DNA from 3 places in the Kosakonia sp. N21 genome. Region 3 is predicted to be linked to each of the others. Evidence: predicted binding sites of a transcription regulator. Region 3 holds the regulator's gene; each other region holds the start of a gene.
What was found. Region 3 encodes PurR, which represses purine synthesis genes. Its sites were predicted from a motif close to CANGCAAACGTTTGCNTG; they were not measured.
Positions count from the first base shown of each region.

Region 1: the regulator PurR is predicted to act here: its motif matches at 2,771-2,788, upstream of ACQ3G7_RS21205 (nucleobase:cation symporter-2 family protein).
Region 2: the regulator PurR is predicted to act here: its motif matches at 2,293-2,310, upstream of purM (phosphoribosylformylglycinamidine cyclo-ligase).

Region 1 covers NZ_JBOBHR010000010.1:157,544-167,561, reverse strand. Annotated here, with positions in the region: partial or broken gene ACQ3G7_RS21210 (AsmA family protein) at 1-1,211, opposite strand, end outside; gene ACQ3G7_RS21205 (nucleobase:cation symporter-2 family protein) at 1,333-2,718, opposite strand; gene recG (ATP-dependent DNA helicase RecG) at 2,844-4,925, opposite strand; gene trmH (tRNA (guanosine(18)-2'-O)-methyltransferase TrmH) at 4,930-5,619, opposite strand; gene spoT (bifunctional GTP diphosphokinase/guanosine-3',5'-bis pyrophosphate 3'-pyrophosphohydrolase) at 5,624-7,747, opposite strand; gene rpoZ (DNA-directed RNA polymerase subunit omega) at 7,767-8,042, opposite strand; gene gmk (guanylate kinase) at 8,097-8,720, opposite strand; gene ligB (NAD-dependent DNA ligase LigB) at 8,979-10,018, shown strand, end outside.
Region 2 covers NZ_JBOBHR010000001.1:112,182-122,199, forward strand. Annotated here, with positions in the region: gene ppk1 (polyphosphate kinase 1) at 1-290, opposite strand, end outside; gene purN (phosphoribosylglycinamide formyltransferase) at 556-1,197, opposite strand; gene purM (phosphoribosylformylglycinamidine cyclo-ligase) at 1,194-2,231, opposite strand; gene upp (uracil phosphoribosyltransferase) at 2,466-3,092, shown strand; gene uraA (uracil permease) at 3,203-4,489, shown strand; gene ACQ3G7_RS00510 (DnaA inactivator Hda) at 4,589-5,290, shown strand; gene arsC (arsenate reductase (glutaredoxin)) at 5,332-5,688, opposite strand; gene bepA (beta-barrel assembly-enhancing protease) at 5,701-7,164, opposite strand; gene ACQ3G7_RS00525 (AI-2E family transporter) at 7,387-8,448, shown strand; gene focA (formate transporter FocA) at 8,489-9,346, opposite strand; gene ACQ3G7_RS00535 (sigma 54-interacting transcriptional regulator) at 9,456-10,018, opposite strand, start outside.
Region 3 covers NZ_JBOBHR010000005.1:219,419-229,436, reverse strand. Annotated here, with positions in the region: gene ACQ3G7_RS14185 (NAD(P)-dependent alcohol dehydrogenase) at 1-40, shown strand, start outside; tRNA gene ACQ3G7_RS14180 (tRNA-Val) at 108-184, opposite strand; tRNA gene ACQ3G7_RS14175 (tRNA-Val) at 197-273, opposite strand; gene mdtK (MdtK family multidrug efflux MATE transporter) at 425-1,798, opposite strand; gene ACQ3G7_RS14165 (riboflavin synthase subunit alpha) at 2,118-2,762, shown strand; gene cfa (cyclopropane fatty acyl phospholipid synthase) at 2,830-3,978, opposite strand; gene punC (purine nucleoside transporter PunC) at 4,278-5,477, opposite strand; partial or broken gene punR (DNA-binding transcriptional activator PunR) at 5,591-6,525, shown strand; gene purR (HTH-type transcriptional repressor PurR) at 6,522-7,547, opposite strand; gene cydH (cytochrome bd-I oxidase subunit CydH) at 7,845-7,934, shown strand; gene ACQ3G7_RS14135 (MFS transporter) at 8,106-9,275, shown strand; gene sodB (superoxide dismutase [Fe]) at 9,309-9,890, opposite strand; gene ACQ3G7_RS14125 (C40 family peptidase) at 10,013-10,018, opposite strand, start outside.

The DNA of each region.
Region 1 (10,018 bases), on a different contig from region 3:
TGCCACGGGAAGTCCGGGTCGATATCAATCACCAGATTGCGGCTGGCGCTGAATTTCTTCAGCGTCACGCTGTTCAGCCACGTTGGCAGTTCATCCATCCAGACCTGCTTCCAGTTTGCCGGCAAGGTGTATTCCAGCCCGGCAAAGGCGGCGTCGTCCAGCACCAGTGCGTGCCCGGCGCGATACCAGTTACCGGAGGTGCGCACCATGCCGTTTTCCCAGCGTGAGGTGAACTGCTGCAGCGCAATGCCCTGCGGCGAGAAGGTGGCGTTCAGGATCGGATCGAACAGATGCAGCGAACCGTAAATAAACTCGGTGGCGTTCATCGACAGCCTGCCGTCGTCGCTTTTCCAGTCGCCGCCTTCCAGCGTCAGGTTGCGCAAGCTCAGATCGAGGTCGGTAACTGCCCATTCCGGTCCTTGCAGGCGCGCATCCGTCACCTCGACGCGACCAATTTTCAGTGAAGGCAGTGTGGTCAGCGGATTAAAGAAATCGAGCAGGGGTTTGTCGCTTTGCAGGCGGATATCGTTCAGCCTCAGGTTATTCACCACCCAACTGCCGTCGGCATTGCGTTGCGCATCGCCCGTCAGCGAACCGCGCGCCATATCCGCGCCAATGGTGGTCAGCGTAACCACATCTTTATCAATACTGCCCTGAATGAGAACGTTACTGGCGGGAACGCCGTTTAATGTCAGCGATCCGGCGCTCATCTGGATCTGCGTTTTGCTGCCGAGCACATTGCCTGCGACCGGTTGCCACGGCGCAACACCGCCGGTGACCCGTTGCGCACTCAGATCCCAGCCAGTGGCCGGGCTGTTAAACGCCATATTGCTCAGTTGCAGACGATCGGCCTGGAAAGGCAACGGCGCGGCAGCCGGGGAGAGATTGAGCGTGCCGTCCTGCAACAGAATGGTGTCCACATGCAGCGGATCGGTAAGCTGGCGGCTACTGAGATCAATATCGACGGTTTTAGCGACCAGGGTGGCGGGTTTGCCTTTATGGCCAAAGTTAACGTTTTTCAGCAGCACATGGGACGGGGAAGAGAAGCGGTGATCCATCACATCGAACGTCAGATGATAGTCGCTGTTGTTGCTGACCCACTGGCTGACCTGCGTTGCACCCCAGCGAGTTTGCAACAAGAAATAGACCGCCAGCATCGCCAGTAACAAGACGATAGCGACAACAAGGAGCAGCTTTCCAAGAAATTTCATCATCTTCCATCCCCGACGTGTCAGTCAGGCAGTTATGCACGATTTATGCGCAATGCTCAAGGGCGGAATGATGAAAGGAAGTGACCGCGGCAACGGTTTGGCCCCGTTGCTGCGGCATGCATCAGTTTTTCTCTGGCGGAAAAATCAGATTCAGTACAATCGCCGTGATACCGCCAGCGGCGATGCCGGAAGAGAGCAGGTTTTTCAGCCAGTCCGGGGCGAATTGCAGGATTTGCGGCTGCTGAGAAACACCAAGGCCGACAGCCAGCGACAGCGCAATAATCATGATCGCGCGGCGGTTCAGCGGCTCGCGGGAAACAATACGCACGCCAGAAGCGGCGATAGTTCCGAACATCACCAGCGTTGCGCCGCCGAGCACCGGCTCAGGCAGTTGCTGCACAAACGCGCTCACCGCCGGGAACAGGCCCAGCACAATCAGCATCAACGCCACGAAGAAGCCAATGTAGCGGCTGGCGACGCCGGTCAACTGGATGACGCCATTGTTCTGACCGAAACAGGAGTTCGGGAAGGTGTTAAACACCGCGGAGACGAAGGAGTTAAGGCCGTTAGCCAGGACACCGCCTTTCAGGCGCTTCATATAGACCGGGCCGGCAACCGGCTGCTCAGAAACGTCAGACGTGGCGGTGATGTCGCCGATGGTTTCCAGCGAGGTGATCATAAACACCAGCATCAGCGGCAGCAGCAGGTTCCAGTCAATGCTCAGGCCGTAGTAGAGCGGTGTCGGCACCATAAAGGCGTCCGCCGGGGCGTTATACGTCGGTAGCATGCCCATAAACATTGCCAGCACGTAACCGACCGCCATGGCGATCACCAGAGAGGCGATGCGCAGGTAAGGGTTACGCTGGCGGTTCAACAGAATAATGATCGCCAGCACCACGCCTGCCAGCAGCAGGTTCTTCGGTGCGCCGAAGGTGTGGTTGCCCATCGCGGCAAAACCGCCGCCCACGGAGGTCAAACCGACCTGAATCAGCGACAGGCCGATAATCATCACCACCACGCCGGAGACCAGTGGGGTGATAATACGGCGCGCCAGCGGCAGAATGCGGGAGATAACCATTTCGGTGCAGCTTGCCAGCATCAGGGTGCCGAACAGTGCCGCCATCATCGTCGGTACATCCGCACCACCGGTTTTCAGTGCAGTGCCACCCATAATCAGCGGTGCTACAAAGTTAAAGCTGGTGCCCTGAATCGACAACAGGCCAGAACCCACCGGCCCCCAGGCTTTGATCTGGATAATGGAAGCCACACCAGAGGCGAACAGCGACATGCTGATGATGTGCTGAGTGTCCTGAGCCGGTAAACCCAGCGCCTGGCAGATAAGCAGCGCGGGCGTGATAACGCCGACAAACATCGCCAGCAGGTGCTGCAGCGCGGCAAACAGCGTTTGCGCCAGCGGCGGGCGGTCTTCAAGGCGGTAGATCAGTTCGCTGGGTTGAGTCTGCGCAACCGGTTGCGCACTTTCTGACTCGATGGTGTTTACGGACATCTCAAGCAATCCCCTGGGTGGAAAAGCGGTGATTTTATCGGACTGTTTGGTAAAAGCAAACGGTTGCTTTGTTAACAACATACTTTTCTAAGGGGGATTCTTTTTACGGCATAAGGTTCTAAAACTCAGGCGTTGGAGTAGCGTTCTGTTTCCGGCATCCAGCGGTCGATCAGGGCTTCCGCCAGCTGCGGGTAGCGCTCATGAATATGGCGGGCAGTGCGCTGCACTTCGGGGATCATCGCCTGGTCGCGCAGCAGATCGGCGACTTTGAATTCGGCATTGCCGGTCTGGCGGGTGCCAAGCAGTTCGCCGGGGCCGCGAATTTCCAGATCTTTTTGCGCAATCACAAAGCCGTCGTTGCTGTCGCGTAATACCTGCAGACGTTTTTGCGCGGTTTTGGACAACGGGGATTTATACAGCAGCACGCAATGCGAGGCCACCGCACCACGCCCGACGCGGCCACGCAACTGGTGGAGTTGCGCAAGGCCAAGACGCTCCGGGTTTTCAATGATCATCAGGCTGGAGTTAGGTACGTCCACGCCCACTTCAATCACCGTGGTGGCGACCAGCAAATGCAGTTCGCCCTGCTTGAAGGCCTGCATGACGGCCTGCTTTTCGGCGGACTTCATTCGCCCGTGTACCAGGCCCACATTCAGCTCCGGCAGCGCCAGTTTCAGCTCTTCCCAGGTGGCTTCCGCCGCTTGCGCTTCCAGCAGGTCTGACTCTTCAATCAGCGTACAGACCCAGTACGCCTGGCGGCCTTCGTCAGTACAGGCGTTGCGCACGCGATCGATAATGTCGTTACGGCGGGTATCCGGAATGGCGACGGTGGTGACCGGCGTACGGCCCGGTGGCAACTCGTCGATGACGGAGGTATCCAGATCGGCATAGGCGGTCATTGCCAGCGTTCGCGGAATGGGCGTGGCGGTCATGATCAACTGATGCGGGTGGAAACCTTGCTGTTGGCCTTTTTCCCACAGCGCCAGGCGCTGATGTACACCAAAGCGGTGCTGCTCATCGATAATCACCAGCGCAAGGCCGTTAAACTGCACCTGCTCCTGGAAAATAGCGTGCGTACCGACGATCATCTGTACCTGACCGCTGGCAATCGCTTCTTGCTGGGCTTGCCGCGCTTTGCCTTTCTGTTTGCCCGCCAGCCAACCCACTTCCACGCCGAGTGGGGCAAACCAGTTGCGGAAGTTATTCGTGTGCTGCTCGGCCAGCAGTTCGGTCGGAGCCATCATCGCCACTTGTTTGCCGTTGGCGATGGCGCGTAAGGCCGCGAGCGCGGCAACCAGCGTTTTACCGGAGCCGACATCGCCCTGCACGAGGCGCATCATGGGCATATCCAGCGCCATGTCGCGCTCGATTTCCGCCACGACGCGATCCTGCGCGCCCGTCGGTTTAAACGGCAGTGATGCCAGCAGACCTTGTTTTAGCGCATCGTTGGCGGCGAGCGGTTGCGCGTGGTAGCGCTGTGCTCCGGCCCGTAGCGCCAACATGCTCAGGTTGTGTGCCAGCAACTCTTCGAGAATTAAACGTTTTTGCGCCGGGTGCTGCCCGCTTTCGAGGTCGCTGAGCTGAAGGGTGGGCGGCGGGCGGTGCAGCGTGCGCAGGGCGTCCGGCAGGCTCATCATGCCCTGTGCCAGCTCCGGCGGCAGCAGTTCGCTGATGGCGCAGGTCGCCAGCAGATCCAGCGCCTGATCGGTCAGCTTGCGCAAGGTCGCCTGTTTCACGCCTTCAGTGGTGGGGTACACCGGCGTCAGGGTTTCCTGTAAATCCGGCGTGCTGAGATCGCCCTGAATGCGGTACTCCGGGTGGATCATCTCGGCGCCGTACTTCCCGCGTTTCGCTTCACCGTAGGCCAGCACACGGCGGCCGGTAGCGAGGCTGTTTTTCATCGCCGCGTTGAAGTTAAAAAAGCGCATGGTGAGGATGCCGGAGCCGTCGCTGATCTGGCAGGTCATCATCCGACGCCCGCCGAAGGTGATATTGCAGTTCAGCACTTCGCCTTCCACCGTGGCATAAACACCCGGCAGCAGATCGGCAATGGGGTACAGCTGGGTGCGATCTTCATAGCGCAGCGGCAGGTGAAGCAGGAGATCCTGCACGGTGTGCAGGCCGATTTTCGCCAGTTTGCTGCTCTGCGCTGCGCCGACGCCGGTCAGCGTGTTGAGCGGAATAGCGTCGAGCAGGCGGCCTTTCATGTTGTTACCCTGCTGCCTGCATGGTGGCCCACCATGTCGGGTCGGCTTCGATTTGCCCCTCAGTATTGACGTGAGGGTAAGGCAGGCCTTTGCGTTTGGCGACGTTTGCCAGTACCGGGTAACCGCCCTCGAACAGCAGGCGCTGCTGCTCAACGTCCGGCAGCATGCTGTTTTCACGCTGATACATGCCCGCGTTTTGCCGCTGGCGCTGAGCTTCATACAGGATCAATGCGGAAGCCACGGAGACGTTCAGCGACTGCACCATACCGATCATCGGGATGATAATGTCCTGATCCGCCAGATCCAGTGCTTCCTGGGTGATCCCGGTTTTTTCCTGCCCCATCAGAATGCAGGTCGGGCGGGTGTAATCGATCTCGCGAAAGTCGACGGCGTTGTCAGACAGGTGCGTGGCGAGGATCTGCATACCGCGTGCTTTCAGCTCGCCAACGGCATCGCTGATGGTGCGGTGCGTTTTCACTTCCACCCAGCTATTACTGCCTGCGGCGGAAGAGGCCATGGTACGCATGCGGTTGCCCGGCCAGACGGCATGAACTTCATGCACGCCAACAGCGTCCGCCGTGCGGATAATCGCGGAGACGTTATGAGGTTTGTGAACCTGCTCCATGCAGACGGTCAGATCAGGCTGACGCCTGGCGAGCATCTCGCGGATACGTGCATAACGCTGAGAATTCATACAATCAGTTTCGGTTACGGGTGACTTTAATCACGTCTGGCATCACGCGGATCTTACGCATGATATTCGCCAGGTGGACGCGATCGCGCGCCGTGAGACGGATGAAAGCACTGTATACGCGGCCATCTTTCTCTTCCGTATTCAGGCTCTGAATATTGGAAGAGGCCGTATTAATGGCGGCCGTCAGGTTTGCCAGTGCTCCCTGATGGTTGAACATATCCACCTTGATTTCGGTGATAAATTCCTGAGCGGTCTCTTTGTCCCACTCCACGGCCATAAATTTCTCGGCTTCTTTTTGATAGCCACGAATGTTACGGCAGGACTCATGGTGGATAACCAGCCCTTTGCCGGGGCTGACGTGAGCGACAATCGGGTCGCCAGGGATCGGGCGGCAGCATTTGGCGAAGGTGATCAGCACACCGTCGGCGCCTTTAATTGGCAGATGGCCGCCGCTGTTGCCCGTGCCGGCAGGCGTTTGTACCGCTTGCACTGCTTCCCCTTGCTGCAGGTTTTTCGCCACCACGACGCTCATGGCGTTGCCGAGGCCGATTTCTGCCAGCAGATCGTCCAGCGCTGCCAGCTTCATGCGGTCCAGCTCGCGCTGAATATGCTCCGGTGGGATTTCCGCCAGTTTGCGGCTTCCGCCCAATGCATGATTGAGCAGACGGCGACCGAGACTGACTGAGTCATCACGCTTGAGGTTTTTCAACATCTGGCGGATTTTGGCGCGCGCTTTCGAGCTGACGACAAAGTTCAGCCATGCGGCGTTCGGGCGGGCGCCCGGCGCGGTGATGATTTCTACCGTCTGGCCGCTGGAGAGCGACTGCGACAGCGGATAAGGCTGGCGGTCGACGCGTGCGCCAACACAGGCATGGCCGATATCGGTATGCACAGCGTAGGCGAAGTCCACTGGCGTAGCGCCCGCGGGCAGTTCGACAATGCGGCCTTCCGGGGTGAAAACATAAATCTCATCGGGGAAGAGATCAGATTTAACGCTCTCGATAAATTCAAACGAGCTACCGGCGCTCTGCTGTAGCTCCAGCAGGCTTTGCATCCAGCGCTGGGCGCGGATTTGCGCCGTGGTGCTACTTTCACCGTGCTCTTTATATGCCCAGTGTGCGGCGACCCCCATCTCTGCCATCTGATCCATATCTTCCGTGCGGATCTGCACCTCAACTGGTACGCCGTGCGGACCAATCATCGAGGTGTGCAGGGACTGATAGCCGTTCGCCTTGGGAATGGCGATGTAGTCTTTTACGCGACCCGGGCGCGGTTTATACAGGCTGTGCATTTGGCCGAGTACGCGATAGCAGGTATCCAGATCATGAACGATGACGCGAAAGGCGTAGATATCCATGATTGAGTGAAAACGCTGCTCTTTCAGCACCATCTTGCAGTAGATGGAGTAAAGGTGCTTTTCACGCCCGCTCACGCGGCAGGGAATGCCCGCTTCCTGTAAACGCCCTTCGATTTCTGAGAGGATTTTTTGGATCATCTCTTTACGGTTGCCGCGCGCGGCTTTCACCACTTCTTTGATGACGCGGTAGCGGTTTGGGTACAACGCTTCAAAACCCAGCTCTTCAAGCTCGGTCTTGATGTGGTGAATACCTAAACGGTGCGCCAGCGGACTGTAGATTTCGAGGGTTTCACGGGCAATGCGGCGACGTTTATCCGGGCGAAGCGAGCCCAGCGTGCGCATGTTGTGCGTGCGGTCGGCAAGTTTGATCAGAATGACGCGGATGTCCTGCACCATCGCCATGATCATCTTGCGGAAGTTTTCGGCCTGCGCTTCTTTCTTATCCTGAAACTTGAGCTTATCAAGTTTGGATACCCCTTCCACCAGTTCGGCAACACTTTTGCCAAATAGCTGTTCCATATCCTGGTACGTGGCTGGGGTATCTTCAATCACATCATGCAGTAGCGCGGCCATCAGCGTTTCGTGATCGAGTTTCATCTCGGCCAGGATACAGGCTACCGCTACCGGGTGCGTGATATAAGGTTCACCGCTTGAACGTGTCTGGCCCTCGTGAGCGTCACGTGCAACGAGATACGCCTGCCTGAGACGTTTGATTTGGTCTTCAGGCAGATAGTTTTGAATCAGCTGATTCAGGCTTTCAAACAGATACAAGGGTGACCTGCAGGATTAATTAACGGCGACCTTCAGCAATGGCGGTGACGGCCTGCAGTTCTGCGGCTTCCTGCTCTTGCTGCTCCTGGCGCTCACGTACGTCGAGGATCTGGTTGTTGATCAGACCTTCTTCGATTTCGCGCAGCGCGATAACGGTGGTTTTATCGTTTTCTTCCGGTACCAGCGGATCTTTGCCGCCAACCTGCATCTGACGAGCGCGACGCGCGGCGACCAGCACCAGGTCAAAACGGTTACCAATTTTCTCTACAGCGTCCTGAACAGTTACGCGTGCCATACTTAAAATGCTCCACAGGTGAAGAAATGACTGGGCATGATACTGAAACCAGGCTCAGTCTGCCAATAGTTTGCTGATTAAAGCGTCATGTCGCTGCTTCTGGCGGCTCATGCGCAGACGTTCAGCGCGAATAATGGTTTTCAAATCGCCCAGGGCGGTGTCGAAATCATCATTCACAATAAGGTAATCATATTCTGCGTAATGGCTCATTTCCGCAACTGCCAGCGCCATACGTTTCGCGATCACCTCTTCGCTGTCCTGACCGCGCCCGCGCAGGCGACGATCCAGCTCCACTTTCGACGGCGGCAGAATAAAGATGCTGCGCGCCTGCGGCATCCGGGTGCGAATTTGTTGCGCGCCCTGCCAGTCGATATCGAGGAACACATCCACACCAGTGGACAGCACTTGCTCAATGGTTGCGCGGGAGGTGCCATAGTAATTGCCAAACACCTCGGCATGCTCAAGAAACGCGTCTTCACCGATCATGGCTTTGAACTCGTCATGATTAACGAAGAAATAGTGTTCACCGTGCACTTCACCCGGGCGCGGAGCGCGCGTCGTATGCGAAACAGAAACTTGCGTGTCGTATAACGGTTGGGTCTTCAACAAAGCCTGGATGAGGCTTGATTTACCCGCGCCGCTGGGGGCGGAAACAATATAGAGCGTGCCTTGAGCCATGAGAGTCTTTTGTATGTGAATTGCGAAAGGAAACTTACATACGTGCCTATTATACACATCGCTGCTATGTGACGTAGCTTTTGTCACACTTTTTCCCGTTGAGTTTGGCGTTTCCCGTACTGCTTTCCTGATTTGTCTGCAAATTTTCATGATCACGATGAATTGCCTGAACCGTCCTCGCAATCTCCCCTTTTCCCGCTCGAAAGAGTCGTTCCGGTAACGCTATAACGACTGCGCTATCACAAGGGAGAAATAATGATGTGGAGAAAAGCCGGAGCCGTAATTTGTCTGTTGCTGTGGAGCACATTCACTCTGGCGACCTGCCCGGTCTGGTCGCCAGCACGGGCGCAGGAAGAAGTCAGCCGCCTGCAACAACAGCTGGCACAATGGAACAACGACTATTGGAAACAGGGCGATAGCGGCGTGAGTGATGATGTGTATGACCGGCTCAGTATGCGCTTAACGCAGTGGCAGCGTTGCTTTGATCTGCATGCTGTTGGCAGCGTATCGACATTGCCAGGCGGCAATGTGAAGCATCCGGTGGCGCATACCGGGGTGCGCAAACTGGCCGATAAACATGCGCTACAGCAATGGATGGCGGGAAAGAAAGATCTTTGGGTTCAGCCAAAAGTGGATGGTGTGGCGGTCACGCTGGTGTACCGGCATGGCAAGCTGATACAAGCCATCAGCCGGGGAGATGGCCTGGCAGGAGAGGACTGGACAGAAAAAGTGCGCGCTATCCCGTCGATTCCCAAAACGGTAACCGGTTTGTTGGCGGATAGCGTTTTGCAGGGGGAGTTGTTTCTACGCCGCGATAACCACGTTCAAAAACGTATGGGAGGGCTCAACGCCCGGGCAAAGGTGGCAGGGGCAATGATGAGCCGCCGCGACACGCCTCTTCTGTCTGAGTTGGCGTTTTTCGTTTGGGCCTGGCCGGATGGCCCGGCAACATTTTCCGGAAAAGCTGAGTTACTCAGCAAGGTGGGGTTCGAATGGGGGCAGCGCTACAGCGTAGCGGTAAACAATGTGCAGGATGTGGAGCGTTTGCGCGCCAGTTGGTTCACATCACCGTTGCCGTTTGTAACCGATGGCGTAGTGGTCCGCTCGTCGATGGAACCAGCAGGAAACGCGTGGTTGCCCGGAGAAGGGCACTGGGTGGCGGCCTGGAAATACGAGCCGATTGAGCAGGTTACCGGAGTCAGCGGGATCCAGTTCGCGACAGGTCGTACCGGTAAAATTTCGGTGGTGGCGCAGCTTGAGCCGGTGCAACTGGATGATAAACGTGTCCGGCGAGTGAA
Region 2 (10,018 bases), on a different contig from region 3:
TCGTTGTACAGGCTGTCGAACTCCTGGTCGGCTTTCAGTACGCGGGACTGAATTTTCCCCAGCAGATGACGCGAATTAGTGGGAAGGCCTTGCTCTTCACTGATGATCAGCCGGCGTTTCAGCTCTGCAAAACGCACTTTATAGAATTCATCGAGGTTATTGGAATAGATCCCCAAAAAACGCATGCGCTCGATCAGCGGGTTACTCTTGTCTGCGGCTTCCTGGAGAACGCGTTCATTGAAGCACAACCAGCTTAGTTCTTTTTCGAGATATAACTTTTCCTGACCCATTCCTGTTTACACTCCGGTTCAATCTCGGGACACAGCAAGTCCATCTCGCTCTCGCGGCGTCCCGACTTACAGGTGAACGTTGCTGGCGTTCCTTCGTATGACACAACTTATTATGGCGAGCTTTGCCACCAGATGTCCAACTGTGCCAAAAAAGTATGACAGTATTCTGTTTTCTGACCTAAGGTGATGAAAATACAGCGGGGAAGGGATAAACAAGCCGGATAAGACGGAGACACCATCCGGCATAAGTGATGTAGCAGAGAAATTATTCGTCAGCCGCATAGCCCTGCGGTGGTAAGCAGACGCCATCCAGCCAGGCGGCGTTGTTTTCCATCTTCAGGCGACCGTCGACAAACCAGCTCACCACCAACGGGTAAATGGCATGTTCCTGCGCCTGAACACGTGCGGTGATCTCCTCTTCTGTATCACCATCGAACACCGGCACTTTTGCCTGCAAAATCACCGGGCCGCCGTCCAGCTCATCGGTGACAAAATGCACGGTGGTGCCATGCTCTTCATCGCCGTTTTCCAGTACCTGACGGTGCGTATGCAGACCGGGATATTTCGGCAGCAGGGAAGGGTGGATATTCAACAGACGCCCGGCGTAGTGGGAGACAAATGCCGGACTGAGGATGCGCATATAACCCGCCAGCACCACCAGATCCGGCGCATAGGCGTCGATTTCCAGCATCAGTTCGCGATCGAACGCATCACGACTGGCGAACTGGTCAGCAGTGAGGGCATGTGCGGGAATCGCTGCTTCCCGCGCACGTTCAAGGCCGAACGCATCGGCCTTATTACTGAATACCGCCCGCAGGGTGCCGTTGATTTTCTTCTGTTTGCAGGCATCAATAATTGCCTGCAAATTGCTTCCGTTACCGGAAATCAGCACCACGATATTTTTCATTCAATGACCACGCGCTCACTGGAATCGGATGCGTTGATGATACCGATTTTCCACGCGTTTTCACCTTTAGCGTTCAGTAATGCGATGGCTTTATCTGCTTCAGCCGCTGGCAGCGCAATCACCATCCCGACGCCGCAGTTAAAGGTGCGATACATTTCATGACGGCTGACGTTGCCCGCGCTCTGCAACCAGTTAAATACTGCCGGCCACTGCCAGGATGACTCGTCGATCACCGCCTGGGTGTTGTCTGGCAGTACGCGCGGGATGTTCTCCCAGAAGCCGCCGCCGGTCAGGTGCGCAATGGCGTGTACATCCACGTTTGCAATCAGCTCCAGCACCGATTTCACATAAATGCGCGTCGGTTCCAGCAGGTGATCGGCCAGCGGTTTGCCTTCAAGCTGCGTTGTTTGCGGATCGCAACCGCTCACTTCGATCACTTTGCGCACCAGTGAGTAACCGTTGGAATGCGGACCGCTGGAGGCCAGTGCTACCAGCACATCACCGTCGGTCACTTTTGAACCGTCGATGATTTCTGACTTTTCCACCACGCCGACACAGAAACCGGCCACGTCGTAATCTTCACCGTGATACATGCCCGGCATTTCTGCTGTTTCACCGCCGACCAGCGCACAACCGGATTGCAGGCAACCTTCAGCGATGCCGTTGATCACGCTGGCCGCTGTATCGACATCCAGCTTGCCGGTTGCGTAATAATCCAGGAAGAACAACGGCTCTGCACCCTGTACCACCAGGTCGTTTACGCACATCGCCACCAGGTCGACGCCAATGGTGTCGTGACGTTTCAGATCCATCGCCAGACGCAGCTTGGTGCCCACGCCGTCAGTGCCGGAAACCAGTACTGGCTCACGATATTTTTGCGGCAGAGCGCACAGCGCGCCGAAGCCGCCCAGACCGCCCATGACTTCCGGGCGGCGGGTTTTCTTCACCACGCCTTTGATTCGGTCAACCAGAGCATTGCCCGCGTCGATATCAACACCGGCATCTTTGTAGCTGAGAGAGGTTTTATCGGTCACTGCTTCAGTCCCCACGCGTTTACTTGCGGTAGAAATAAAATTCGGCGCAATTCTAACAGCCAAGGCAAACGTTTGCGAGTCCATTATTTCAGGGCGCTGAGGATTCTTACGATATACTCTTTTCCAGTCTGATTGATCGTGATCAAGCGCCTGCCTGTAGCGCAACGGAAAAAAAGCGGTATAATCCGGCGATTTTTTTTGTGGCTGCCACCTGTCTGGGGAAAGGAGAAGAGTATGAAGATCGTGGAAGTAAAACACCCACTCGTCAAACACAAGCTGGGTCTGATGCGAGAGAACGACATCAGCACCAAACGCTTTCGTGAACTCGCCTCGGAAGTGGGCAGCCTGCTGACCTATGAAGCGACTGCGGACCTCGAAACGGAAAAAGTGACCATCGAAGGCTGGAACGGCCCGGTCCAGGTTGAGCAAATTAAAGGGAAGAAAATCACCGTTGTGCCAATCCTGCGCGCAGGTCTGGGCATGATGGAAGGCGTGCTGGAGCACGTACCGAGCGCGCGCATCAGCGTGGTCGGCATCTACCGTAACGAAGAGACGCTGGAGCCGGTGCCGTACTTCCAGAAACTGGTGTCCAATATCGACGAGCGTATGGCGCTGGTGGTTGACCCGATGCTGGCAACCGGCGGTTCGATGATCGCCACGATTGACCTGCTGAAAAAGGCGGGCTGCCACAGCATCAAAGTGCTTGTGCTGGTTGCTGCGCCGGAAGGTCTGGCGGCGCTGGAAAAAGCGCACCCGGACGTGGAACTGTACACCGCGTCGATCGATAAGGGCCTCAACGAGCACGGATACATTATTCCGGGCCTCGGCGATGCCGGCGATAAAATCTTTGGTACGAAGTAATTGCTTAAAAATCGAAAGCCGACTTTGATAGTCGGCTTTTTTTTGGGATTCAAAACACTGCCCGCCGTTAAGGACGGGGAGATAAACAACAACACTCAGAGGAAAACACTATGACGCGCCGTGCTATCGGGGTAAGTGAAAGACCACCGCTTTTGCAGACCATCCCGCTTAGTCTACAGCACTTGTTCGCCATGTTTGGCGCAACCGTGCTGGTGCCAATCCTGTTTCACATTAACCCGGCCACCGTGCTGCTGTTTAACGGTATCGGGACACTGCTGTACATCTTTATTTGCAAAGGGAAAATTCCGGCGTACTTAGGCTCCAGCTTCGCCTTTATCTCACCGGTGCTGCTGCTGTTGCCGCTGGGCTACGAAGTGGCGCTTGGCGGTTTTATCATGTGCGGCGTGCTGTTCTGCCTGGTCTCCTTTATTGTGAAAAAAGCAGGCACCGGCTGGCTGGACGTGATGTTCCCGCCTGCGGCGATGGGCGCAATCGTTGCGGTCATCGGTCTGGAGCTGGCGGGCGTGGCGGCGAACATGGCCGGTCTGCTGCCAGCAGAAGGGCAGTCTGCGGATTCCAAAACCGTGATCATCTCGCTGGTGACACTGGGCGTGACGGTGTTTGGCTCCGTGCTGTTCCGCGGCTTTATGGCCATTATCCCGATTTTGATTGGCGTGCTGGCGGGCTACGCGCTCTCCTTCGCGATGGGCGTTGTTGATACCACGCCGATTGCGCAGGCACACTGGTTCGCGCTGCCGACCTTCTACACCCCGCGTTTTGAGTGGTTTGCGATTTTCACCATTCTGCCTGCGGCGCTGGTGGTGATTGCCGAGCACGTGGGTCACCTGGTGGTCACGGCGAATATCATCAAAAAAGATCTGATTCGCGACCCGGGCCTGCACCGCTCGATGTTTGCCAACGGTCTGTCTACCATGATCTCCGGCTTCTTCGGCTCCACGCCGAACACCACCTATGGTGAGAACATCGGCGTGATGGCCATCACCCGTGTGTACAGCACCTGGGTGATTGGCGGTGCGGCGATTATCGCTATTCTGCTCTCTTGCGTGGGCAAACTGGCGGCGGCTATCCAGATCATCCCGGTACCGGTAATGGGCGGCGTTTCGCTGCTGCTGTACGGGGTTATCGGCGCGTCCGGTATCCGCGTGCTGATCGAATCCAAAGTGGATTACAGCAAAGCGCAAAACCTGATCCTGACGTCCGTGATCCTGATTATTGGTGTGAGCGGGGCGAAAGTGCACATTGGTGCGGCGGAGCTGAAAGGCATGGCGCTGGCGACCATTGTGGGTATCTGTCTGAGCCTGATCTTCAAACTGATTAGCGTGCTGCGCCCGGAAGAAGTGGTGCTGGATGCGCCTGACAGTGACGTAACGAAGTAATTTTTATGTGGGTTTGAGCCGGGTTTCGCGCCCGGTTCAAACCGAACGGGATTTTATGATAAACTCACTGCGTTTTTTGTAAGCCCTGTTGAGGTCCCTCTGAACACACCGGCACAGCTCTCCCTGCCATTATATTTACCCGATGACGAAACCTTCGCGAGTTTCTGGCCGGGTGATAACCCCTCTTTACTGGCGGCGTTGCAAAACGTTTTGCGCCAGGCGCATAGCGGATACATCTATATCTGGTCGCGTGAAGGCGCGGGGCGTAGCCATTTGCTGCATGCCGCCTGTGCCGAACTCTCCCAGCGCGGCGATGCTGTGGGCTACGTGCCGCTGGATAAGCGTACCTGGTTTGTGCCGGACGTGCTGGAAGGGATGGAACAGCTTTCGCTGGTCTGCATCGACAATATCGAATGCGTCGCTGGCGATGAGCTGTGGGAGATGGCGATCTTCAACCTCTATAACCGCATTCTGGAGTCGGGGAAAACCCGGTTGTTGATCACCGGCGATCGTCCTCCGCGCCAGCTTAATCTCGGGCTGCCGGATCTGGCTTCACGGCTGGACTGGGGGCAAATCTACAAGCTGCAACCGCTTTCTGATGAAGATAAATTGCAGGCATTGCAGTTGCGTGCTCGCTTACGCGGTTTTGAACTGCCGGAAGACGTGGGCCGTTTTCTGCTCAAGCGGCTGGATCGGGAAATGCGTACCCTGTTTGATACGCTGAACGAACTGGATCGCGCGTCCATTACCGCGCAGCGCAAGCTGACCATTCCGTTCGTGAAAGAGATCCTCAAGCTGTAATACCAGGCCGGATAAAGACAACCCCCTCCGGCCTGTGCCTGTTATAAAATCGCCAGTACCTGCTCCGGCGGGCGACCAATGCGCGCTTTGCCGTTGGCAATCACAATCGGGCGTTCAATCAGCTTCGGATTCTCCACCAGCGCCTGCACCAGGTCTTCCTCTGCAAGCGTGCTGTCGCCAAGCTTCAATTCTTTATAAAGATCTTCTTTTGTCCGCATCAGTTCCCGCGCGCTGGACATCCCCAACATCTGCAATAACGTGCGCACGGTTGCCGCATCCGGCGGCGTTTCCAGGTAGAGCACCACATCCGGCTCCACGCCGTTTTCTTTCAGCAGGTTCAGCGTCTCACGGCTCTTTGAGCAACGCGGGTTATGGTAAATTTGTACGCCGTCTGACATCTTTTCTCCTTATTACATCTTCTGATACGGTTTGAAACGCTGCTGCATCTGCCGTAGCTGATCAATTCGCGCATCGTAACGCGCCTGTTGCAGGCTGCCGAGTTTCACCTGTGCGCTGGCGTTGCTCAGTAAGCTTATCGCCTGATCCAGTTTGCCCACCAGCGCCAGACCTTCCGCCCGTGCAGCAAGCTCCTGATCGCGATGATTCAGCGCAGCTTCGGTCTGCGCCAGCAAATCCCAGCCGTTCACATCCTCTTTATTACTGAAGGTATAACGGTTCAGGATGCGCTCCGCTTCTGCGGGTTGACCGCCTTCGAGCCAGGCATTCGCCAGGTTGAGCTGCAATACCGGGTTGGTTTTCAGCTCGCGGGCAGCGTTCAGACGCTTGATGGCATCGGCGCTTTTGTGCTGGCCTAAATCGATGTCGGTCGCCAGGTCGAGGAACCAGGCATTGTCAGGATCGGCGCTGAGCAGCGGTTGCAGGTTTTTGGCGGCATCAGCGTAGTTTTTCGCATCCATCGCCTGCAACGCCCGGCCATATTGTGCGGCGCGCTGCTCGCGCACGTTGCCTTTCGCCCAAGCGTCAAGCTGGTCGCTGGTCAACTGATTGCGCCCGGAATTGTACATCCCCAGCGCCCTGGCTTTCGCCATATAAAACGCCTCGGAGGATTGCACCACCACCGGACGCATCTGGTTGGCGCGGTTGCGGGCATCCGAGAGACGGCTTTCCGGTAAGGGGTGGGTCAGCAGAATTTCCGGCGGACGGGTGGAGTAACGCGACTGGTCGAGGAGTTTCTCCAGAAAGGTGGGCATCGCCTGTGGATCGAAACCGGCGCGTTGCAGCACCTGAATCCCGATACGGTCCGCTTCCTGTTCGTTCTGCTGAGTAAAGCTGATCATCCCTTGCTGCGTACCCGCCAGCGTACCGGTTAACGCTGCCATCCCGGCTTGCGGGTTGGCCATTGCCAGCAGAATCGAGCCGAGCGCCCCGGCCCACGTCAACGGCGCGCTGCGTTTTTGATCTTCCATCGCGCGCGCCAGGTGGCGTTGCGTAACGTGAGAAATTTCGTGCGCCATCACCGACGCGAGCTGGCTCTCGTTGTCCGCGTAGCGGAACAGGGCGGAGTGCAGCACCACGTTGCCGCCAAAAAAGGCGAAGGCGTTGATTTCGTCGTTATTGACGAGATAAAAATGGAAGGGCGTTTTTACCGAATCCGCATGGGCTACCAGCCGCATCCCCAGCCCGTTGATGTACTGGACCAGCAGCGGGTCGTTAATCAGCGGTGCGCTGCCTCGCAACTGGCGAACATAGTAGTCGCCCATTTGCATCTCCTGACCAATGGAGAGCGTGCTTCCGGCGGACGTTCCCATATCCGGCAGGCTGTCTGCCGAATCCGCAAACGCCATTGTCATCGGGCCTGAGGCGAGTGCAGCAATAAGGGTGGCGACCAGCGTGCGTTTCAACTGCCTGAACATAACCTCTTCCTGTATTTGGGGGGTAGTATTATGACCGGTGTTCGGGGTCTTCGTTCCGGGTTTCCCGCTTTGCGAGTGTAGCCGCGTTGGCGGGTGAAGAAAATCCCATTCAGCAGAATGTTATGTTTCCCCGAAAGGATACGAAAAGCGAAGTCTTTTTTGTGACATTTCGATACAATTCCACTCCTTAACTCCCGCCAAAGAGGCTCAAGAAAAAACGTTATGCTCGAAATGTTGATGCAGTGGTATCGCCGCCGTTTTAGCGATCCGGAGGCGATTGCACTGCTGGTCATTCTCCTTGCGGGTTTCTGTATCCTCTTCTTTTTTAGCGGCCTGCTTGCGCCCCTGCTGATGGCGCTGGTGATAGCGTATCTGCTGGAGTGGCCCACCGCACGTCTGCAACGCATCGGCTGTTCGCGCAGCTTTGCCGCCACCCTGGTGTTGATGATGTTTGTCGGCATTCTGCTGGTGATGGCGTTTGTGGTCATGCCCGTAGCCTGGCAGCAGGGCATCAATCTGATCCGTGACATGCCCGGCATGTTGAACAAACTCTCTGATTTTGCCGCGACCCTGCCGCGTCGTTACCCGGCGTTGATGGATGCCGGCATTATCGATGCGATGGCGGAGAATATGCGTTCGCGCATGCTGACCATGGGCGACTCGGTGGTGAAATACTCCCTTGCCTCACTGGTCGGGCTGCTAACGCTGGCGGTATACCTGGTACTGGTGCCGTTAATGGTCTTCTTCCTCGTCAAAGACAAAGAGCAGTTACTGAATGCCGTACGCCGTATATTGCCGCGCAACCGCGGGCTGGCGGGGCAGGTATGGAAGGAGATGAACCAGCAGATCACCAACTATATCCGCGGTAAAGTGCTGGAGATGGTGGTGGTCGGTGTCGCCACCTGGATTGGCTTTATCCTGTTTGGCCTCAACTACTCATTGTTGCTGGCGGTGCTGGTGGGGTTCTCGGTACTGATCCCTTACATTGGCGCGTTTGTGGTGACCATTCCGGTCGTTGGCGTGGCGCTGTTCCAGTTTGGCCTGGGCACCGAGTTCTGGAGCTGTTTCGCGGTCTATTTAATTATCCAGGGACTGGACGGCAACCTGCTGGTGCCGGTGCTGTTCTCTGAAGCGGTCAACTTGCACCCGTTGGTGATCATCCTGTCGGTGATCATTTTCGGCGGACTGTGGGGATTCTGGGGCGTATTTTTCGCCATTCCTCTCGCCACGCTGATCAAGGCGGTGATCCACGCCTGGCCGGACTCACCGGCTATCGAAGAGTGACGATGCCGGGCGGTACACGCAGCGCCGCCCGGTCATTGGCTTAATGTGCAGCGTTCTGATTGCGCAGATAGATAATCCAGTAGGTGATGCCCACCAGCAGCCCCCCACCGATAATATTCCCGATAGTCACCGGGATCAGATTGGCAGTAATAAAGTTGCCGACGGTCAGCGCCGGGAAGTTATCCGGCGAGGTATGTACGGCGCTCCAGAAGCCCTCCGGCGCAAAATAGCGAATGATGATCGCCAGCGGGATCAGAAACATATTGGCGATACTGTGCTCAAAACCGCTGGCGACAAACATGCCGATCGGCAACAGCATCGCCATTACTTTATCCGTGAGCGTATGGCCGGAGTAACTCATCCACACCGCCAGGCAGACCATCAAATTGCACAGCGTCCCCAGGCAGACCGCTTCAATAAAGGTGTGGTGCATTTTATGATCGGCGGTTTGCAACACATTCAGTCCCCATAGCCCGTTGCCGCTCATGGTCTGACCGGCAAACCAAATCAGCGCGACAAAAAACAGTGCGCCTGTCAGGTTGCCAAAATAGACGATGATCCAGTTGGTGATCAGTTGCCGCCAGCTCACCAGCCCACTGGCTTTTGCCATTACCGTCAGCACGGTGGAGGTAAACAGGTCAGCGCCACAGACCACCACCAGAATTAATCCGAGAGAAAAACAGAGTCCGCCCGCCAGTTTTGCCAGCGCACTGGCCGGGGCCGGCCCGCTGGTGACGGTGATATAAAACACAAACGCAATCGAGATAAATACCCCTGCCGTGACCGCGAGAAAAAACGACAGCTCTTTCTTTTTAGTGACTTTATACAGACCAGATTGTTCGGCGACTTTTGCCATTTCCGCAGGAAGTCGCAGGTCAAACGCGTTGCCGGTATCCATTTGATTCTCCTGATTCAATGCACATAAGTGAGATACCCGCGGTCATATGCATAGCGCATACCAGCGGCAATCGGGAGATTGTTAACGGCTTCACATAAAGAAAGAAGGGTTACAGCACTTCGCGCACGGCAATACCGAGGCGCTGCATGCGGGATAACAGGGTAGTGCGTTTCATTCCGAGTTTCGAGGCGGCACCGCGCGGCCCGGCGACAATACCGTTGGTTTCGCGCAGCACCTGGATGATCCGCTGGCGTTCTTCTTCGTCATTTTCCGGCGGCTCCGGGTGCATCATCTCCGCCACTTTCGGCAGGGTAAACGGGAACGGATCGTGCGCCACAGGTTGCACCATGCTGACCGGTTGGGCATGCAGATGCAGGCTCAGGGTATTGTCGCGCGCCAGCAGTACGGCGCGTTCAATCACATTTTCCAGCTCGCGCACGTTGCCCGGCCACTCATAGCGCATCAGCTGGCGCATCGTGTCCGGAGGAATGGTGTCGATGGTGCGGTTTAAGCGGCGCGCCAGTTTTTGTGTGAAGTAACGCGCCAGCAGGGGAATGTCGTCCGGGCGCTCACGCAAGGGCGGCAGCACCAGCGGGAACACGTTCAGACGGTAGAAGAGATCGTTGCGAAACTCCCGGTCAATCACCATCTGGCGCAGGTCGCGGTTGGTGG
Region 3 (10,018 bases):
ATACCGGTTTGTGATCGATATGCAGACCCTGACGGCATAAAGTGTGTGGCAGGCCGCTTGCGGTCTGCTGCTTCAGGCAGCGGGATAAAGAAAAGGAAACTTAAGAATGGTGCGTCCGAATGGACTCGAACCATCGACCCCCACCATGTCAAGGTGGTGCTCTAACCAACTGAGCTACGGACGCACTGAGAAGGAATGGTGCGTTCAATTGGACTCGAACCAACGACCCCCACCATGTCAAGGTGGTGCTCTAACCAACTGAGCTATGAACGCAGTGTTGTGGTTGACAACGGGGACGAATATTAGCGGCAGGCCGGAGAAGTGGCAAGCGGAAAATGGCAAATTTATTCCTGAATTCACGTGATTGCGGAACAACTGAGCAAAACGCTGTGAAAGTAGCCGCCAGCTGGCGGCTACGGCCATTTTAACGCGCGGCGCGCTGCAAAATCGTTGCTGAAGGCAGGCGCTGCAAAAAGCGCATCCGCAGCATTATCAGGATCGCTGCAGACGTCAGGCCAATAATAAAGCCCATCCAGAAACCGGCCGGGCCCATTCTGTCGACCGCCAGATCGGTCAGCGCCAGAATATAGCCAGACGGCAGCCCCAGCACCCAATAGGCGGTAAAGGTGATAAAAAAGATTGAACGCGTATCTTTATAACCGCGCAGGATACCGCTGCCAATCACCTGAATGGAGTCAGAGATCTGGTAAATCGCCGCCAGCAACATCAGGTGCGAGGCGAGCGTCACCACTTCCGGGTTTTTGTTATAGAGCAGGGCGATTTGTTCGCGCATCAGCACGGTAAACACCGCCGTAACCGCCGCCATGCACACGCCGACGATCAACCCGGTGTGCGCCGAGGTTTTGGCATCCAGTGTTGAACCTTGCCCCAGACGGAAGCCCACCCGGATGGTCACCGCTGCGGCCAGTGACATCGGCAGAACAAACATCAGCGAACTGAAGTTAAGCGCAATCTGGTGACCGGCCACATCAACAATGCCCAGCGGCGATACCAGCAGGGCCACCACCGCAAACAACGTGACTTCGAAAAACAGTGCCAACGCAATGGGCAGCCCCAGTTGCGCAAGGCGTTTTAGCGCCTCGGGATCGGGTTTAGCGAAACGCTGGGCGTGCTGAATATCACGCATGGCGCGGGCGCGTTTTACATACATGCGCATGCAGAGAAACATCACCCAATAGACGGATGCGGTTGCCACGCCGCAGCCGACGCCGCCCAGTTCCGGCATGCCGAAGTGACCGTAAATAAAGATATAGTTCACCGGGATATTCACCAGCAAGCCGACAAAGCCCATCACCATGCCTGGCTGCGTGCGGGCCAGGCCTTCGCACTGGTTACGCATCACCTGGAAAAAGAGATAGCCAGGCGCGCCCCACATCAACGCACGTAAAAAACGCACGGCTTTTTCCGCCAGAATCGGGTCGATGTTATGCATCGCATGGATGATATGACCGGCATTCCACAGCACAATCATGATCAACACCGCCACAATGCCCGCCAGCCAGAAACCCTGACCGACCTGATGGGCGATGCGATCGCGACGTCCGGAGCCGTTTAACTGGGCAATCACCGGCGTCATTGCCAGTAAAAGACCGTGGCCGAAGAGAATTGCGGGAAACCAGATAGAGGTACCAATAGCGACAGCGGCCATATCCGTGGCGCTATAGCCACCCGCCATTACCGTATCAACGAAGCCCATTGCAGTCTGGGCGACCTGCGCAACAATGACCGGCAAGGCGAGTGCCAGTAACTGACGCGCTTCTGTAACATACTTCTGCACGAGAACACCTTTATATTGTTTTGTAGTTATAAGAGAGAATGGAACAACTGTTCAGGAAGGAGTTTTTCCTTGTGCTAAAAACGATGCCGCACTGCGATAAATGCGGCATGTGTTCAAATATTACCTGTTAAGCCCCGCTTTTGCCATGTTAACCCTGCATCAATGCTTTCTTGCCGCACGCAGCCCGTTGTTCATCTTATCGTCATCCGTCCGGGAAAACGCGCAGCGGCGGGATTGAGACTGGCAAGGGCAATTTCCACCTGTTATTGTGCGTAAAGAACACGGTAACGCCGTATGAATGGGAACAGGAGTGGTAGGTATGTTTACTGGTATTGTACAGGGCACGGCAAAACTGGTGTCTATTGATGATAAACCCAATTTCCGCACCCACGTCGTTGAACTTCCTGAGCATATGCTTGAGGGCATCGAAACCGGTGCTTCCATCGCGAACAATGGCTGTTGTCTGACCGTGACGGCCATCGACGGCAGTCATATTAGTTTCGATTTAATGAAAGAAACGTTGCGTATTACCAACCTGGGCGAGTTGGGCATTGGTGATGCGGTAAACGTGGAACGCGCGGCGAAGTTCAGTGATGAAATTGGCGGGCATCTGATGTCTGGCCATATTATGACCACTGCGGAAATCGTCAAAATCCTCACCTCGGAAAATAATCGCCAGATTTGGTTCAAGGTGTCGGATCCGGCATTGATGAAATACATCCTGTATAAAGGCTTTATCGGTATTGACGGCATCAGCCTGACGGTGGGGGAAGTGACCAGCAGCCGTTTCTGCGTGCACCTGATCCCGGAGACGCTGCAACGCACCACGCTCGGAGCCAAAAAACTGGGGCAGCGCGTCAATATTGAAATCGATCCGCAAACGCAGGCGGTTGTCGATACCGTTGAGCGCGTACTGGCGGCGAAAGAGGCTGCTGCTGTCTCTGCTGCGATTAGCGAAGAGTAATGGCTTCCCGACGGGGAAAATAAAAAAGGCCGCACATTTGCCGTGCGGCCTTCTTTTATGGCGGGGATCAGCGCGCCACGCGCAATCCCCGTTCAATACCCCGACTGAAGACCACCTGCCAGAGCTGGATATCCCGCGAGCGAAACGCGCCTGCGCAGGCGTTCAGATAGTAGCTGAACATCCGTTTAAACCGTTCGGAGTAGTTATCGGCAATCTCCGGCCACGCGGTAAGAAAACGCGTATACCACGCCATCAACGTGCGGTCATAATCGGCGCCAAAGTTATGCCAGTCTTCCAGCACGAAATGCGCTTCGCTGGCGTCGGCAATCTGGCGTACGGAAGGCAGACAACCGTTAGGGAAAATGTAACGGTCAATCCACGGATCAACATTGTGATCGGTACGTTTAGAGCCAATGGTATGCAGCAGGAAAATGCCATCGGGTTTGAGATTACGATCCACCACGCTGAAATAGGTCGCATAGTTTTTCGGCCCGACATGTTCAAACATACCGACAGAAATAATGCGATCAAACTGGTCATTCATGTCGCGGTAATCCTGCAGGCGGATCTCCACATCCAGGCCTTCACACCGCCGTTGCGCCAGCTTTTGTTGCTCGGCGGAAATGGTGACGCCCACCACGCTGACGCCGTAATTCTGCGCCATAAATTGCGCCAGCCCGCCCCATCCGCAGCCAATATCCAGCACACGCATGCCCGGTCTTAACTGCAGTTTTTCACAGCAAAGCCTCAGTTTAGCGTGCTGTGCGTCGTCAAGGGTGTCGGCCTCTTTCCAGTAGGCGCAAGAGTATTGCATCTGTGGATCCAGCATGCGGGTAAACAGGTCATTACCGAGATCGTAATGCTCTTTACCGACAATCCAGGCCCGTTTCTTACTCTGCAGATTAAATAATCTTGCTCCGGCAATGCGGAGAGTGTCTTTCAGGTGGTGCGGGAGTTGGCTTTCCAGGCCGGCGCGGAGAACTTTGGTGAAGAAGATGTCCAGCCGATCGCAATCCCACCAGCCGTCCATATAACTTTCGCCGAGTCCGAGCGAACCTTCCTGTAAAACGCGTTTGAAAAAATCAGGATTTTTCACCTGAATATCTGATGCTGCGGGGCCATTAACCTGGATACCGGCGCGGCTCAGCAGTTCGTTTGCTATACGGAACCAATTATCATCCCGTACGCTGACTTCTTCTATACACGATGAACTCATAACTTCTCCATCACTAACCAGTGATCAGAACCTTCAAACAGCGTAGACGCTTTTTCGGGCTTGTGAGAAATCTCACGGTTTTCGCCGTGAGGCTGATATCCGACGTAGAACAGAGGAAGGGAGAGAACCCTTGCCGAAAGGCCTTCCATGGTGAAACGGGCGTAATCCGACGCCCGTTACTTCATAATATTTATCGTATTTATAAAACAGCGAAATTTAGTATAGGCTTCAATATCAGGTGATTCAACAGAAAACTGTTAGCATGCTAATCAGTGACTTAGAGATAATCGCCGAAGCGACTATCCCCGTGAAGACGCCGGTGTGGTGGCTTCTTTCGCATACCCGCGATGCGGTTGCCGCTGCAGACGGTATCCCAGCGTCGCCAGCAACACCATCGACAGCATGACGCTGGTGGTAGTGAGCAACGGCGTGGCGATAAGCCATGAGACCACCAGGCTTGCAAGGAAGCACAGCCCAAGTTGCAGGGTATTTTGCAACGCGGCGGCACGTCCGGTTGCCTGCGGAAAAGGGCGTAATGCCTGGGCAACCACGATGGGATAAATGGCGCCATTGGCCATTGCCATAAAGCAGAACGGGATCAACAGCGCGGTCAGCGACACGTTCGGCATAAAGCCGACCGCCCAGGTGGCAATCACGCTCAGGGCAAACGCGCTTAGCAACCAGGGAAGCAGTCGCTCGCCTTGCCACTTCTGTAGCGCAGCGCGGCAACCGTAACCCCCCACCAGAAACGCAATGGTCTGCGGTACATAGCTAAGGCCGATCGCAGAGGGGCCATACCCCATCTCGTGCAGGATAAACGGTGAGCCGGTCAGCCAGGCGAAGAAACTGGCGGAACAGGCCGCATAGATAATCACATTGCCGCGATAGTCGCGGGCACGCAGTAGATCCATAAAGGTCAGTGGCTGCTCATCATGCGCTGTTGCCTTTACTGACGGTTTCAGGCGTAACGCCGGGATCATCAACACCAACGTAATCACCAGCAGCGTGGCAAAGATTGCCTGCCAACTGAGATGCGCAAGGATCCACGCGCCGAGCAGGGGGGCCAGTGCGGGTGTCAGCCCGACCAGCGGCATAATGGTGGCGAAAATGCGGTTAACGCGGTGTGACGGGTAATAATCCGTGACCAGCGCCTGCCAGCTTACGGTTGCAGCACAGACCCCTACAGCCTGTACAAAACGCAGCACCAGTAACAGCGTGGCGTCCCGCACCCATAATGTTCCCAGACAGCCAACGGCGAAAATCCCCAGACCGGTTAACAAAATCGGTTTGCGTCCATAGCGATCCGATAACGGTCCCCACAGCAGTTGTGCAACGGCAAACCCGGCCAGAAACAGGCTCAATGTGGCGCTGACCACCGCGGAGGAGGTCTCTAAATCTTGCTGAATGGCGCTGAAAGCGGGCAGGTACATGTCGGTGGCTAAAAAGCCCAGCACGCTTAATCCCGCGAGCCAGACTAAAAATCCTTTGCCAGGTTGCATTGTGGTATCTCTTCTTTGTGCAGGTTATCAGGGTTGTCGAGTGTAAGGAGTGCATTCCTCCTTGTGAAACGCTAATATTTGCGCAGTGGTTTCAAATTTTTTGCAGGCAGATTATGTGGTCAGAATATTCGCTGGAAGTGGTAGATGCTGTCGCACGTAACGGCAGTTTTAGCGGTGCAGCTCAGGAGTTGCACCGTGTTCCTTCTGCCGTCAGCTATACCGTAAGGCAACTGGAAGAGTGGCTGGCGGTTCCGCTGTTTGAACGACGTCACCGCGATGTGGAGTTAACTCCCGCTGGCGTCTGGTTTTTGAAAGAAGGACGTTCTGTTATCAAAAAAATGCAGGTCACCCGCCAACAGTGCCAGCAGATTGCCAATGGCTGGCGCGGGCAACTGGCGATTGCGGTGGACAACATTGTCAGGCCCGAACGCACGCGGCAGTTGATCGTCGATTTTTATCGTCACTTTAGCGATGTGGAGCTACAGGTTTACCAGGAAGTGTTTAACGGCGTCTGGGATGCGCTGGCCGACGGGCGTGTTGAACTGGCTATTGGCGCAACGCAAGCCATTCCTGTCGGCGGGCGCTATGCTTTTCGCGATATGGGTATGCTGAGCTGGAAATGTGTGGTTTCTCGCCGACACCCGCTGGCGGCGCTACCTGGCCCGTTAAGCGATGAGACGTTACGTAACTGGCCTTCGCTGATACAGGAAGATACGTCGCGCTCGTTACCGAAGCGTATTACCTGGCTACTGGATAATCAGAAACGGGTGATGGTGCCGGACTGGAAATCATCCGAAGCCTGTCTGTCAGCAGGGTTATGCGTGGGAATGGTCCCGGCGCATTTTGCCAGACCCTGGCTCGATCGTGGGGAGTGGGTGGCGCTGGAACTGGAAAATCCCTTCCCGGATGCCGCTTGTTGCCTGACGTGGCAGCAGAACGAGGCATCACCTGCACTGAACTGGCTTCTTGAGTACCTGGGGGACAGTGAAACGCTGAATCGGGAATGGCTGCGGGAGCCGGAATAAGGGCTCCCGCAAAAGGGGATTAACGGCGGTAATCGCGGAACGGACCATCGGCGACCGAGCGGCGCTCGATCAGGCGCGGATGCACTTCGATGGATTGCGACTCTTCGCGCTTATTCACAATACGGTCAAGCAGCATGGTAAATGCGGTTTCACCCAGCGAATCTTTCGGCTGGTGTATTGTGGTCAGTGATGGCGTGAAGAAGCGGGAGTTACGCACGTTGTCATAACCGATCACCGAAATATCCTGCGGGACGCGCAATCCCATTTCGTCCGCAGCGCACAGCGCACCCATGGCCATAATATCGCCGCCGCAGAAGACGGCCGTCGGGCGATGCGTCTGCGCAAGGATCTGCTGCATGGCGCGATAACCGGATTCGGGTTCAAAGTCGCCCTGAACGATCCAGTTTTCCGGTACGGAAATGGTGGCTTCTTCCATTGCTTTCATAAAACCGGCAAGACGACCCGCACCGGTGTTGCGCTCAAGCGGACCCGGGATCACACCGATATCGCGGTGACCGCGTTCGATCAGATAACGCCCGGCCATATAACCGCCTTCAAAGGCGTTATCAATCACCGTATCGGTAAAGTCGGCTTTGGCTTCGCCCCAGTCCATAACGACCATCGGGATATGGCGATACTCTTCCAGCATGCTCAGTAAGGATTCCGGATACTCGGAACACATGACCAGCAGGCCATCTACGCGCTTTTGCGCCATCATCGACAAATAAGCGCGCTGTTTTTCCAGGTTATTCCAGGCATTACCGAGGATCAGGGTATAGCCTTTCTGGAAGCATTTCTTCTCAACAGCCTCAATGATTTCGGCAAAATAGGCTGCTTCGCTGCTGGTGGCCAGCAGGCCAATCGATTTGGTGTGATTCACCTTCAGGCTGCGCGCCACGGCGCTCGGTGAATAATGCAGCTCTTTGATCGCCGCCCACACGGCATTGCGCGTCTCTTCGGCGACAAAACGTGTCTTGTTAATTACATGTGATACGGTTGTGGTGGAAACGTTTGCTCGCTTCGCTACGTCTTTGATCGTTGCCATCAGATGTCACTCCAGACCATATCTCAAGCTCCTGATAATACATAAGGTAAACGTTTGCCTTCAATCACCCTGTACCCATGATCGGGGGTGCGGTACGCCGGGAAAAAGACACTGGACGTCAGGAGGGGAGTCAATGGCCGGTACGCTAATAAATTTAGCGTCGAATTTTGTCTGATCTTGAGCAAAAGGGGAAGTGATAAAACGTCTGACGTGCTAATTCCTGCAAGATTTTTACGTTTATTTGTGCAAAAATGCGCTATCTCACTTTTTGTGTGGAAATTAAAACGGAGAAAATTGATGAGCACCGACCTGAAGTATTCACTGTTCACTACCGTCATCGTGCTGAGCCTGATCGTTTTCGGCGCCCTGACCGCTGCACTGCATTGATCCCGCGCGAGGGGGAACCGGTTTCTCCCTCCGTTTTCGTTTCCCCGCATTGTTATCAATTCTGCAATACTCTTTTGTCATTCCGCTAACGGCAGTTTTTTGTGATTGATGTCATACTTTTGACTTCTGCGACAGTGTCCCGAAGCGACACGGCTTTTCCGGAGTCAGTTTATGAAAATGAATTTCCCTTTGCTCGCCCTGGCGATTGGCGCCTTTGGCATCGGTACGACCGAGTTCTCCCCAATGGGATTACTGCCGGTGATTGCCCGCGGCGTTGACGTTTCTATCCCGGCGGCGGGGATGCTGATTAGCGCCTACGCTGTCGGCGTAATGGTCGGTGCACCGTTAATGACGTTGCTGCTTTCTCATCGTGGCAGACGCAACGCGCTGATTTTTTTGATGGCGATTTTTACGCTGGGTAACGTGTTGTCGGCGATTGCGCCGAATTACGCCACCCTGATGCTGGCGCGTATCGTAACCAGTCTCAATCACGGCGCATTCTTTGGCCTGGGATCGGTGGTTGCTGCAAGCGTTGTCGCCAAAGAAAAGCAAGCCAGCGCCGTCGCCACCATGTTTATGGGGCTAACCATCGCCAATATCGGCGGTGTGCCGGCTGCGACCTGGCTGGGTGAAACCATTGGCTGGCGCATGTCGTTTATGGCTACCGCAGCGCTGGGTATTGTGGCGATGTTGAGTCTGTTCTTCTCGCTGCCGAAAGGCGGCGCCGGGGAACGCCCGGAGGTGCGTAAAGAGCTGGCGGTGCTGATGCGCCCGCAGGTTTTGTCCGCGCTGCTGACCACGGTGCTGGGGGCAGGGGCGATGTTCACGCTCTATACCTATATTTCACCGGTTCTGCGAACCATTACCGATGCGACACCCGTCTTTATTACGGCAATGCTGGTACTGATTGGCGTTGGGTTCTCCATCGGCAACTATCTTGGCGGTAAACTGGCGGATCGGTCCGTGACCGGTACGCTTAAAGGCTTTTTGGTGCTGTTGATTGCCATCATGCTGGCTATCCCGTTTCTTGCACAGAGCGCGATCGGCGCGGCGGTCAGCATGGTGGTCTGGGGGGCAGCGACTTTCGCCGTGGTGCCGCCGTTGCAAATGCGGGTCATGCGTGTGGCGCATGAAGCTCCGGGCCTGTCCTCTTCCGTGAACATTGGCGCATTTAACCTGGGGAACGCATTGGGTGCCGCAGCCGGTGGGGCGGTGATATCCGGTGGTCTGGGTTATAGCTTTGTGCCGGTGATGGGGGCGATTATCGCGGGTCTTGGCCTGTTGGTGGTGCTCTTTTCGGGACGTGCTCAGCCAGAACGTGCCTGCGCAGCAGCAGAATAATAATCAGGAGGGGTTTCCCCCTCCTGGTGAGATTTATGCAGCGAGATTTTTCGCCACAAAGTCCCAGTTTACCAGCGCCCAGAAGTGCTCCAGATAGTTCGGACGGGCGTTACGGTAATCGATGTAATAGGCATGTTCCCAGACATCAACGGTCAGCAACGGCGTGGCATCCGTCGTCAGCGGTGTACCCGCGTTAGATGTTGACACAATTGCCAGTTCGCCATCCGCCTTCTTCACCAGCCACGTCCAGCCTGCACCAAAGTTTTTGACCGCCGCGTCGGTAAACTGTGCTTTGAATTCAGCGAAGCTACCGAAGGACTTCGCCATCGCCGAAGCCAGCGCGCCTGTCGGTTCGCCACCCGCGTTCGGGGCGAGACAGTGCCAGTAGAAGGTGTGGTTCCAGACCTGCGCGGCATTGTTAAACACGCCGCCTTCGCTGCTCTTAACAATGGCTTCGAGCGATTTACCTTCGAAGGCGGTGCCTTTGATCAGGTTATTGAGGTTGGTGACATAGGTCTGATGGTGCTTACCATAGTGGTAGTCCAGTGTTTCGGCCGAGATATGCGGCGCCAGGGCGTCTTTCGCATACGGTAATGCAGGTAATTCGAACGACATTGCTACTCTCCTTCATTATTTTAATACACCCAATAGCCCTACTGAGTGTGTGGATAGAGTAGCAAATAGAAAGGGGTGACAAAAGAGAGAGTTACCTGCCGCCGTGGCGACAGGTAACCGGATTAACG